DNA from 2 places in the Agromyces cerinus genome. Region 1 is predicted to be linked to the other one. Evidence: riboswitches for the same ligand, from Rfam matches in the RefSeq annotation. Region 1 holds a riboswitch; the other holds the start of a gene.
What was found. Region 1 has a riboswitch for thiamine pyrophosphate ahead of JOE59_RS05035 (ECF transporter S component). Riboswitches for the same ligand answer to the same signal wherever they lie in the genome.
Positions count from the first base shown of each region.

Region 1 (5,613 bases):
CTCGGTTCCGTCGCGGGTGTCGTCGTCGGTTCGGCGATCGCACAGGCGTTCCTGCCCGACCCCTCGGCATTCGAGGCGGGCGCCGACAGCGGCGAGGCCGGTGCTGATGGCGGCGACGCCGGTGCGGCCGACGGGGGTGCGGCCGATGCGTCCGGCGCAGATTCGGGCGGAGACTTCGGCGGTTTCGGGGACTTCGGTGGTGGCGACTTCGGCGGTGGCGGCGACTTCGGGTTCTGACGGTATGCCGGCCAAGTGACGGTCGGATTCCGAGGTAACTGCGAACGACCATCGGCCTCTGAGGCCGGTGGTCGTTCGGCGTTTGCCGCGCCGCATTCGCTCAGCCGGGAGAGGATGCGCCGCCGAAGGCAGTTTCCTATAGGAAATAGACTTAATGGTTCCGACTCGTTATCGTGCGATGGGAAAGCACGATTCGAGGAAGGGGACAATGTTGTCTGTCGAAACGAAGAGGACCATTCAGGGTCGTCGGTCAGTGCGGCTGTTGGCTACTGGAGCAGCGCTCGCCGCGCTGGTCATGCAGCCGATGACCAGCGCATCCGCCGAGGAGGTGGATGCGACGTCGACGCCCGCCGAGGTCGCACCGGGCCCGCACCAGCTCCGCAACCTCATGGCAGCGGCGCGCACGTCGCAGAGCTCGACGCAGGGCGATCGCATCGCGGAGTATGCACAGGACGGTGAGACGGGCGGGGCCGACGTCGCGCTGACCGGTGCCGACCAGCACGCGTGGTGGGGTGCCGATCTCAGCGCCCGCAAGATGATCAAGCACCTCGTCGTTTGGAACGGTGCTGAGGAGCGACTGGGCGACTTCTACGTACTGACCTCGTCGACGCCGTTCGCGTCGGAGGACCTCACAGCGACCTTGGACCAGCACGGTGTGAAGGCGCGGCACGTCGAAGGTTCGGCCGATGCGTCGATCACGGTGAAGGTGAACGAGCAGGCGCGCTATCTCCGCATCCAGTCGGCCGACGACGGCCCGCTTGCGCTTGCCGAGGTGCAGGCGTTCGGCAACGAGAAGCTCGCGCCGAGCGATGGCACGGAGGAAGGCGCCGAGTTCGTGGCCGAGAACCCCTTCGGCATGTTCCTGCACTACGGCATGGGCACCATGACGAACGTGCAGTGGGCAGATCCGAACACGCCGGCGAGCGCATTCGATCCCGGGGCCGACGTCGACCCGAAGGTGTGGACCGATGCGATGACGTCGGCCGGCATGGATTTCGGCGTGCTGACCGCGAAGCACCACGACGGTCATGCACTCTGGCCGACGCGCTACTCCGACTACTCGATCGCGAACAGCCCCTACCAGGACGGTGAGGGCGACCTCGTCGCCGACTACGTCGATGCGATGCGCGATGCCGATCTCGGCGTCGGGCTCTACTACTCGATCTGGGACCGGCACAACGGCGAACCGGTGTCGCTGATCAAGAACCAGCTCCGCGAGATCCTGACCCAGTACGGCACCATCGACTACCTCTGGTTCGACGGGTGGGGCTGGCACATCCCGTACACCCAGGTCGAGTACGAGGGCCTGCGCCAGTTCATCCACCAGGTCTCGCCCGAGACGGTGGTCGCGAACAACGACCACTTCTCCTCGCTCGACACGACGGACGTGCTCGTCTGGGAGGTGCCGGTTCAGGGCTTCCCGCCGGCCGACGACACCCGGCCCAAGGACGCGTCCGACACGCTCGACTCGAACTCGACCTGGTTCCACACGACGAACACCGGCGCACCCAAGGGCGCTCGTCAGATCGTCAGCTCGCTCAACCGTCTGAACGCGGGCAACTCGCTGTACCTGCTGAACGTCGGTCCCGACAAGGACGGCAGCATTCCGGCGTCGCACCTCGCCCGCCTCGCCGAGATCGGTGAGCTCCGGCAGAACCCGCCCGGCGAGAACATCGCGCTCGGCAAGCCCGCGACCCAGTCGAGCACCTACACGGACGTGAGCACCGTGCTCGCGGCGTCGAGAGCTGTCGACGGCGACTACTCGACGCTGGCGCACACGAATTCGGAGACGAACGCCTGGTGGCAGCTCGATCTGGGAGCGGTGACGGGTCTCTCGAGCGTCGAGCTGTTCAACCGCACGGACTGCTGCACCGCGCGGAACACCGACTACTACCTGTTCATCTCGGATGAGCCGTTCGACACCTCGCTGACCCCGGAGGAGCAAGCGGCGGTGCCTGGCGTGTGGTCGCACCACGAGACCGGGCAGATGGCGGCGCCGACCACCGTTGCCACGCCGGTCGACGGGCGCTACGTGATGGTGCAGCTGGCGGGCACCAACTACCTGGGCCTGCCGGAAGTCGCGGTCTACCCCACGAAGTAGGCGATCCCCCCGAGCGCCCCCGCGCGAGCAGCACGGCTCGAGCGGGGGCGCCCGGCGCCGACCTGGTCCGACGATGACGGCGGCAGCGGATAGGGTCGCAGCATGAGCAAGCAGGACGGCTCGTCGCGCCAAGTGACCACCGGTCCGGTCGACGACTCGGCGACACCGATCCTGCACGTCGACATGGACGCCTTCTTCGTCTCCGTCGAGCTGTTGAAGCGGCCAGACCTCCGAGGCAAGCCCGTGCTGGTCGGCGGCACTGCGGGGCGCGGCGTCGTCTCCGCCGCGAGCTACGAGGCACGCAGGTACGGCGTCAACTCGGCCATGCCCATGTCCATCGCCCTGCAGCGCTGCCCGAACGCGATCGTGCTGCGCGGCGACTACGCGAGCTACACCGAGTACTCGCGCCGCGTCATGCAGATCTTCGAAGAGGTCACGCCGCTGGTCGAGAAGCTCTCGATCGACGAGGCGTTCCTCGACGTCTCCGGCGCCCGGCGCCTCCACGGCAGCCCGGCCGAGATCGCGTGGGGCCTGCGCAGGCGCGTGCGCGACGAGACCGGCCTCACCTGCTCGGTCGGCGTCGCGGCGACGAAGTTCGTGGCGAAGGTCGCCTCGAGCCGGGCGAAACCCGACGGCATGCTCGTCGTGCCGGCCGACCGCACCCTCGAGTTCCTCCATCCATTGCCGGTCTCCGCGCTCTGGGGGGTCGGCAAGGTCACCGAGGAGTCGCTCACCCGCATCGGACTGCGCACGGTCGGCGACGTGGCCGCCATGCCCGCCGACGCGCTCGCACGGGCGCTCGGGCCCGCACTCGCAGCGAAGCTCGCTCACCTGTCGATGGGCGTCGATGCGCGCGACGTCGTCACCGGGCGCGAGGAGAAGAGCATCGGGCACGAGGTCACCTTCGGGTACGACCTCACCGACCTCGACCAGTTGCGGCGCGAGCTGCTGCGACTCTCCGACGATGTCGCAGTGCGGCTCCGCCGTGCCGGGGTCGTCGGGCGCACGGTCGTGCTGAAGCTGCGCTACGGCGACTTCCGCACGGTCACCCGATCACGCACCCTGGGGGAGCCGACCGACGTCGCGAGACGCATCTACGACGAGGCATCCGCTGCGCTCGGCGAGCTCGCCGGAGACGGGGCCCGCATCCGCCTCATCGGCGTGCGGGCGGAACAGCTCCGGACCTCGGGCAGCGGGGCGATGCTGTGGGACCCAGACGAAGAGTGGCGCGAGGCCGAGCGCACGATCGACGAGGTGACAGCGCGGTTCGGTCGCGGAGTCGTGCGGCCCGCCTCGCTCGTGAAGCGCGCAGCCGACCGGGTCGAATCGTCGCGTCGCAACGAACCCGGCGCCGGCGACGTTCGCTGAATCCCGGTGCCGGCGAATCTCGCAAGGGGTGGTTCGGGAGCGAGCGCGCCGGTAGCGTTGACACATGGCTGAACTCGTTCTGGACCTCGCTGAGACCGTCGCCGGCGTCGGCGTGAAGACCTCCTACGGAGACCCCGTCGACATCGACGGCACCACGCTCGTGCCCGTGGCGCTCGGGTACTACGGCTTCGGCGCCGGCAGCGGCTCCGACGGTGCGGGCGACGAGGCCGGTGGTGGTGGCGGCGGCGGACTCTCCATTCCGCTCGGCGCATACGTCGGGCGCTCGGGCGATGTGCGTTTCGAACCGAACCTCATCGGGCTGCTGCTCGTCGCCACTCCGCTCGTGTGGGTCACCGGCAAGGCGCTGCGAATGGTGATCCGCGCGCTCAAGCGCTGACCGCGACCGGGATCGCGGTCAGCCGTCGTTGGTGCGTGCCGGTGTGACCACGGCGACGTCGCTGCCCGCGCCATCGGCGTATACTCGTGCTCGAACACGGGAGTCCGGTGAGCCGGGCTGAGAGGAAGGTTCTCAACCTTCGACCGTCGAACCTGATCTGGGTCATGCCAGCGCAGGGAGGCCAATCACATCTCAATTTCCCGTGCCTCTTTCCACGAATCGAAAGGGCACGACAGTGCACACTGCAGCATCAGAAACCAGCAGCCCCTCCACGCCCCGCAAGACGCGCGATCTGCGCTGGCGGGTCGTCGATATCGTCGTCGCCAGCGTCATCGGCGTTGCGACCGGGCTGCTCTTCCTCTTCTGGAACAACATCGGCTACGCGTGGTTCAGCGCGGCCGATGCGCTCACGCCGGGGCTCGGCGGCATCGCCGTCGGCATCTGGCTCATCGGCGGCGTGCTCGGCGGGTTGATCATCCGCAAGCCGGGTGCGGCGCTCTTCGTCGAGCTGCTCGCGGCGATCGTCTCGGCGCTCGTCGGCAACCAGTGGGGCATCGAGACGATCTACTCCGGTCTGGCGCAGGGTCTCGGTGCCGAACTGGTGTTCGCGATCTTCGCGTACCGCCGATTCGGGCTCCTGACCGCGATGCTCGCGGGTGCTGCTGCCGGCGCCGCGGCATGGACGCTCGAGCTCTTCACCTCGGGCAACCTCGCGAAGTCGGCGGAGTTCCTCGGCCTCTACTTCGCGACCGTCGTCATCTCGGGCGCACTGCTCGCCGGGCTGCTCGGTTGGCTCATCGTGCGCGGTCTCGCCGCGACGGGGGCGCTCAATCGCTTCGCCGCCGGTCAAGACGTGGCCCAGCGGGTCTGACGTGTCGCGCGAAACCGGTGCCACCCGGCCCGCGCGCGTGGAGGCGCGCGGGTGGGGGTGGCGGCACGCCGGGCGCAAGCGATCTGCGCTCGACGGCATCGACCTCGTCATCGCCGCGGGGGAGCGGGTGCTGCTGCTCGGGCCATCGGGGTCGGGTAAGTCGACGCTCCTGCATGCACTCGCCGGAGTACACGGCGGGGCTGAAGAGGGCGAGGAGACCGGCTCGCTGCTCATCGACGGCGAGTGGCCCGGAGCCGTGCGCGGGCGGGCGAGTCTCGTGCTGCAGGATCCCGACTCGCAGGTGATCCTCGCGAGGGTCGGCGACGATGTGGCGTTCGGCTGCGAGAACCTCGGCGTTCCGCGTGACGAGATCTGGCCGCGCGTGCGTCGTGCCCTCGACGAGGTCGGCCTCGACCTCCCACTCGACCACTCCACGAGCGTCCTCTCCGGCGGCCAGAAGCAGCGTCTCGCGCTGGCGGGCGCCCTCGCGATGGGCCCAGGCCTGCTGCTGCTCGACGAGCCGACGGCGAACCTCGACCCCGCAGGCGTCCACGAGGTGCGGCAGGCGGTCGCTCGTACGCTCGATCGAACCGGCGCGACCTTCGTCGTCGTCGAGCATCGCGTCGACGTCTGGATCGA
Region 1 is NZ_JAFBCT010000001.1:1,115,376-1,120,988, forward strand. Features, by position in the region: gene JOE59_RS05015 (hypothetical protein) at 1-237, shown strand, start outside; gene JOE59_RS05020 (alpha-L-fucosidase) at 500-2,338, shown strand; gene JOE59_RS05025 (DNA polymerase IV) at 2,441-3,706, shown strand; gene JOE59_RS05030 (hypothetical protein) at 3,771-4,103, shown strand; TPP riboswitch at 4,190-4,299, shown strand; gene JOE59_RS05035 (ECF transporter S component) at 4,339-4,974, shown strand; gene JOE59_RS05040 (ABC transporter ATP-binding protein) at 4,976-5,613, shown strand, end outside.

Region 2 (5,613 bases), 1.1 Mb from region 1:
GGGCCGAGTCGGCGGAGGTGCCATCGACGGGCGCGTTCTCGAGTGCCGTCGCTGCAGGGCTCACGCGGTCACCGCCCCGGCCGTCGCCCCGGCCACCGAGCCCGCCGCGAGCGGAGCCGCGAAGAACGCCAGTTCGTGCCGTGCCGAGGCGACGAACGCCCGGTGCATCCGCTCACGGATCGCCGGTGTCGCGTGCGATGCGGCCGAGGTGACGATCGCGATCGCCTCCCGGGTCGCGATCGCGAACGCCGGGTCGGCGTAGGTCGCGAGCCATGAGGCGTACGGATGCTCCGGATCGAGTGCCTGCGCCCCGAACTCGCCGGCGGCGAGGCGCTCGCCGAGGTCGGTGTAGATCCAGAAGCACGGCAGCAGCGCCGCGACGAGCACGGCGTAGTCGCCGCGCGCCGCCGTCGCGAGCAGGTGGTCGAGGTACGCGGTCGTGGCGCCGTCGGGCTCGGCGACCGGACTCTCGCCCGCCCCGTCGAGTGCGCTGCGCCCGGCCGCCGGGCCGAGCCAGCTCTCGTGCAGCTCGAGCTCGCCGACGATCGAGCCGTGCGCGGAGTTCGCCCAGAACGCCTGCGCCGGGGCATCCGGTGCCAGCCTCGCGGCCTCCGCGAGCACGCGAGCGTAGTCGCGGAGGTAGAGCGCATCCTGGGCGAGGTAGCCGAGGAACGGTTCGCGCTCGAGCGAACCGTCGGCGAGGCTGCGGATGAACGGGAGTTCGTCGATCTCGTGCCGCACATCGGCGATGCCGGCCCACCATTCGGCCTCGACCTCGGCCGGAATCGGCGCGGTGCGGGTGCCGCCGCGCGCCCAGAGACCGGCGAAGTGGTTGATGGGGCCGTGCCCGCCGCCGACCCCGAGCGCCTCGCCGTGCCGCAGCGATTCGCGCAGCCAGCGGCGTGCCTCGGCGATCGCGGCCGACCAGTCGCCGTGCTCGGCGGCGAGGGTCGCGATCGCGGCCGAGAGCGAGCAACCGGTGCCGTGCGTCGCCGTGGTGGCGATGCGATCGCCGCCGAAGTCGACGATCGTCGCGGTGCCTGCGTCGACGAGCGCGTCGGGCGCGACATCGTCGGCGAGGTGGCCGCCCTTCGCGAGCACCCGCACCCCGTACCGCGCCGAGACGCTCTCGGCCTGCGCGATCGCCTCGGCCCAGGTCTCCGCCACGACCGGTGGCCCGTCGCCGGAGCCCGCGAGGACCGCGAGCTCGCCGAGGTTCGGGGTGACGAGGTCGGCGAGCGGCAGCAGCTCGCGCATCGCCGCTTCGGCGTCGGCGTCGAGCAGGCGGTCGCCGCTCGTCGCGACCATGACGGGGTCGAGCACGACGACGGGCGGACGGGTGCGCTCGAGCCAGTCGGCGACCGTGCGGATGACCTCGGCGTTCGCGAGCATGCCGAGCTTCACGGCGTCGATCGTGATGTCGTCGGAGATCGCATCGAGCTGCGCCGCGAGGAAGCTCGCGGGCGGCACGTGCACGTCGCGCACACCGCGGGTGTTCTGCGCGGTGAGGGCCGTGATCGCAGCCATGCCGTAGCCCCCGACCGCGGAGATCGACTTCAGGTCGGCCTGGATGCCGGCGCCGCCCGAGGGGTCGCTGCCGGCGATGCTCAGCACTCGAGCGGTCATCGCGCCGCCTCCCATCGGTTCGCGAGATCTCGGGCCACGGCTCGTGGGTCGTCGGCCGCGCAGATCGCCGACACGAGTGCCGCACCGGCGGCGCCGGCCTCGCGGAGCGGCGCGATGTCGGACGCCGTGATGCCGCCGATCGCGACGCACGGCAGCTCCGTCTCTGCGGCGAATCGGGCGAAGCCGTCGATGCCGAGGGCCGGCGGATGGTCGGGCTTCGTCGATGTCGGCCGGATGACGCCGACGCCGAGGTAGTCGACGGTGCCGCGGGGCATCCGGCGCAGTGCCTCGAGGTGGGCGGGCGTGTTCGCCGTGAGGCCGACGACGGCGTCGGGGCCGAGCCGGTCACGGGCGATGGCCGCGGCAGCGTCTCCCTGGCCGAGGTGCACGCCGTCGACCGGCAGGCCGCTCGCCCGTGCTGCGATCGCGAGGTCGAGGCGGTCGTTCACGAGCAGCACCGCCCTCCCGTCGATGACCTCCGCGAGCGCTTCGAGCTGGGCGAGCAGAGCGGATGCCTCGGTGCTCTTGTCGCGCACCTGCACCACGCGCACGCCGCCCGCGACGGCCTCGGCCACGACCGAGACGACACCGCGCTCGCCGCAGAGCGCGGCATCGGTGACGAGGTAGGTCGAGAGGTCGAGGGCTGTGCGCGCGCTCACGAGCGCACCAGCGCGGCGACGCCGCTCGCGTCGACGACCGAGACGCGCACGCGGGCGCGCTCGACGACCTGTTCGGCCGTGAGCTGCGCGAGTGCGTCGAGGAATCGGGGTGCGAACGTGCCGGGGCCGACGGTGCCCACTCCTCCGGGTGCGGCGGCTGCGATCTCGGCGGCGACCGTGTAGACGAGCGTCGCCGCGACGGCGCCCGCGAACGGGTCATCGGCGACGGCGAGGAACGCCGCGGTGACGGCCCCGAGCGCGCAGCCGCCGCCCGTCACGAGCGTGAGCAGGGGGTCGCCGTTCGCCACGCGGGCGATGCGGCGGCCGTCGGTGATGAGATCGACCGGGCCCGACACTGCCACGACCGAGTCGTGCGCTGCAGCGAGGTGAGCCGCGGCATCCGCTGCCGAATCGGTGGAATCGGAGGCGTCGACCCCGCGGCCGCCGCTGCCGGCTCCGGTGAGGGCGATGACCTCGCTCGCGTTGCCGCGGATCACGGTGGGGCGGAGCACGAGCAGTTCGTGCGCGAGCGCCGTGCGCACGGGCAGGCTGCCGACCGCGACCGGGTCGAGCACCCAGGGCGTGCCGGCCGCGTTCGCCGCGGGCACCGCCTCGCGTGCGGCGTCGCGCTGCTCCTCGGTGGGGGTGCCGAGGTTCACGAGGAGCCCCGAGGCGATGCCCGCGAAGACGCCGGACTCGCCGCGGATGTCGACCATCGCGGGCGCTGCGCCGAGCGCGAGCAGGGTGTTGGCCGTCACGTTCGTGACGACCTTGTTGGTGATGCACTGCACGAGCGGCGTCGCCTCGCGAACGAGGTTCAGCAGTTCGGCGGAGTGCCGGGCAGGGTCGATGGACAGACGATCGCTCAACGCGACATCCCTTCGCTAGTTCGAACTAGATCAGGTTCGACGGGTGTGTTCTCAGCCATGCCCGCTTCGGGTGAAGCGGCGCACGGCACCCCGTGTCACTGCGGTCGAGCCTAGTGGTCGACGACGGCAACGAGAACGGGGGCGGATGCCGCATGGCATCCACCCCCGATCGGTTCGTGCGGTCGTCAGCTCACGCGTCGAGCCCGTACCCGCACGATCCCGTACGCCGCGCCGCCCGCGGCGAGCAGGGCGAGCGCGAGCCATCCGAGCACGTCGACGAGCGGGGCGCCCGTGGACGCGAGCCCCGCGCTCGTCGTCTCCTCGCCGGAGCCGGCCGCGGCGACCGTGATCGACGAGTTCGCGACCTCGACGCCGTCGATCGTGACGACGATCGTGTGCGCGCCTGCGGGCGTCGCAGCCGGGATGGTTCCCGTGAAGGTGAACCCGCCGTCGCTGTTCGTCGTCGCCGAGCCGAGCGTCTGCGGCGTCGAGTGGAGCTCGACCGCGAAGCCGTCGGTGCCCGGCGCCAGGCTCTCGCCGACGACCGTGATGCGGCCGCCCGGCACGAGGTCGCCGGTCACCGTGACCGTGCCCTTCACCGTCGTCGGGTCGACGGCGGGTGCCGCCACCACGGTCACGGCGGTCGAGGCAGCGGATGCCGCAGACGTGCCGACCGTGTTCCGTGCGGCGACGGTCGCCGTGTACTCGCCGGCGGCGAGCCCGGTGAAGGTGCGCGTCGTCGTGCCGGCGGGCACCGAGACCGGGGCGGCGCCGTTCAGCGAGACGAGGTACTCCGTGATGGGCGAGCCGCCGTCGGCGGGTGCCGCCCACGAGACGGTCACGTCGGTGCCGGCGACCGTGGCGCCGGGCGCCTCGGGGGTGGCCGGCGCGGTGGCGACGACCTCGGGGTCGTACGGCAGCGCATCGAAGAAGGTGCCGAGGGCGGCGATCGCCTCATCGGCGAACGCGAGCTGTGCGGCGAGACCGGCGGGGTCGGGCCGGTCGGCGTACCGCCCGGGCAGGTCGTTCACGTACCACCACTCGGTCATGTACTCCTTGTAGGTGCCGTCGGCGTTGGCGTGGATCCACTGCTGTGCGATCGGCGCGGGCTCGCCGCCGACGGTGCGCGAGCGGTCGTACTCGAGCAGGTACGGCACCTGCAGCTTCTTCGCCGTGGCGAGCGCCTTCGAGGTGTCGCCGCCCGGGAAGTAGTCGACCTGGCCCGAGACTCCGGGCACGTACTGGGTCACGAGGTTCGGCAGGTACTTCGTGACGAGGTCGCCGTAGAAGTCCGCGAACTCCGAGCCGGTGTCGCGGATGTGCAGGTCGTTGCCCGAGTTGCCGTCGAGGCGCAGGTCGAAGAAGTAGACCTTCGCGACGTCGTTCGCCACGGCCTGCCGGTTGACCTCCTTCAGCACGGCGCGGGTGTTGTGGCACCACGTGCCGCCGAAGAGCAGCACGTAGTCGCCGTCGCTCTCGAGCAGGTTCACGAGCTCGGGGTAGGTGATCGTCTGCACGCGCCAGTCGGCGTCGGCGTCGCCCAGCACCGTCGCGCCGCCGTAGACGTCGCGGCCGCCGTAGGCCGAGGCGTGCTTGGCGTTCACGACCTGCTCGGTGAACGTGAACTGGTCGCTCGTGTCGAGGTCAGCCGCCGTGCCGAGCACGGCGGCGACCTCCGCCTTGAAGGCGGCGAGCGCGGCCGGGTCGGCGAGCTGCGCGGCGGTCACCGGAGTGGTGATCGCCGAGACGATGCGGTCTTCGGCGCCGCCCGCGAGGTGCGCCGAGTCGTAGACGAAGAGCGTCGGGTCGTCGGTGCCGTCGAACGGAGTCTGCGTGTCCTTGCCGAGGGCGTTGGTCACGAGTCGTGCCCAGAGCGGGGCGACGTCGGCGTTCGTCGTCGTGCGGATGTCGAGACGGTCGCCGTCGAGGCGCGGGTCGAAGTTGTAGATGCGGTCGACGCCCGCGGCCTTCGCGACGTCGTTGATGGGGCCGATGGTCGCGGCCGTCTGGGCGTCTTCCGGCCCGCCGATGAGGAACGCGAACCGGCCCTCCTGGCCGAGCAGGTATTCGAACCGCTCGAACGTGACGGTCTCGTAGACGCTGCCGGTGCCGAGCCCTTCGTAGGCGTCGGCGAAGTAGTCGACGGTATCGGTCGGGCTCTCGGGTGCTGCGGAGGCCGGGGCCGCCGCGACACCGCCGAGCACGACGGTGCCGGCGATGGCGAGTGCGGTCAGCATCGCCGCCCGCCTCGGGGTGGGGCGCTGGTGGTCGGGCACGGTGCTTCCTTTCTCTGGGGGGTTGGCCGGGCCGGTCATTCGGGCACGGATGTCTCGTCGGGCTGCTCGCCGTGGGTCGCCGCGTTCGTGCGGCGGCGGGCGATCAGCCGCTGGCCGAGCAGCGCGAGTGCGCCGACGGCCACGAGGGCGACGAGGATGCCGGCGCCGGCGAGCCATTCGGGT
Region 2 is NZ_JAFBCT010000001.1:24,898-30,510, forward strand. Features, by position in the region: gene JOE59_RS00110 (MFS transporter) at 1-64, opposite strand, end outside; gene JOE59_RS00115 (bifunctional hydroxymethylpyrimidine kinase/phosphomethylpyrimidine kinase) at 61-1,626, opposite strand; gene thiE (thiamine phosphate synthase) at 1,623-2,285, opposite strand; gene thiM (hydroxyethylthiazole kinase) at 2,282-3,154, opposite strand; TPP riboswitch at 3,145-3,257, opposite strand; gene JOE59_RS19020 (fibronectin type III domain-containing protein) at 3,340-5,430, opposite strand; gene JOE59_RS00135 (fibronectin type III domain-containing protein) at 5,466-5,613, opposite strand, start outside.
Region 2: linked by a shared signal. The riboswitch ahead of thiM (hydroxyethylthiazole kinase) and the one ahead of JOE59_RS05035 (ECF transporter S component) in region 1 are both predicted to bind thiamine pyrophosphate.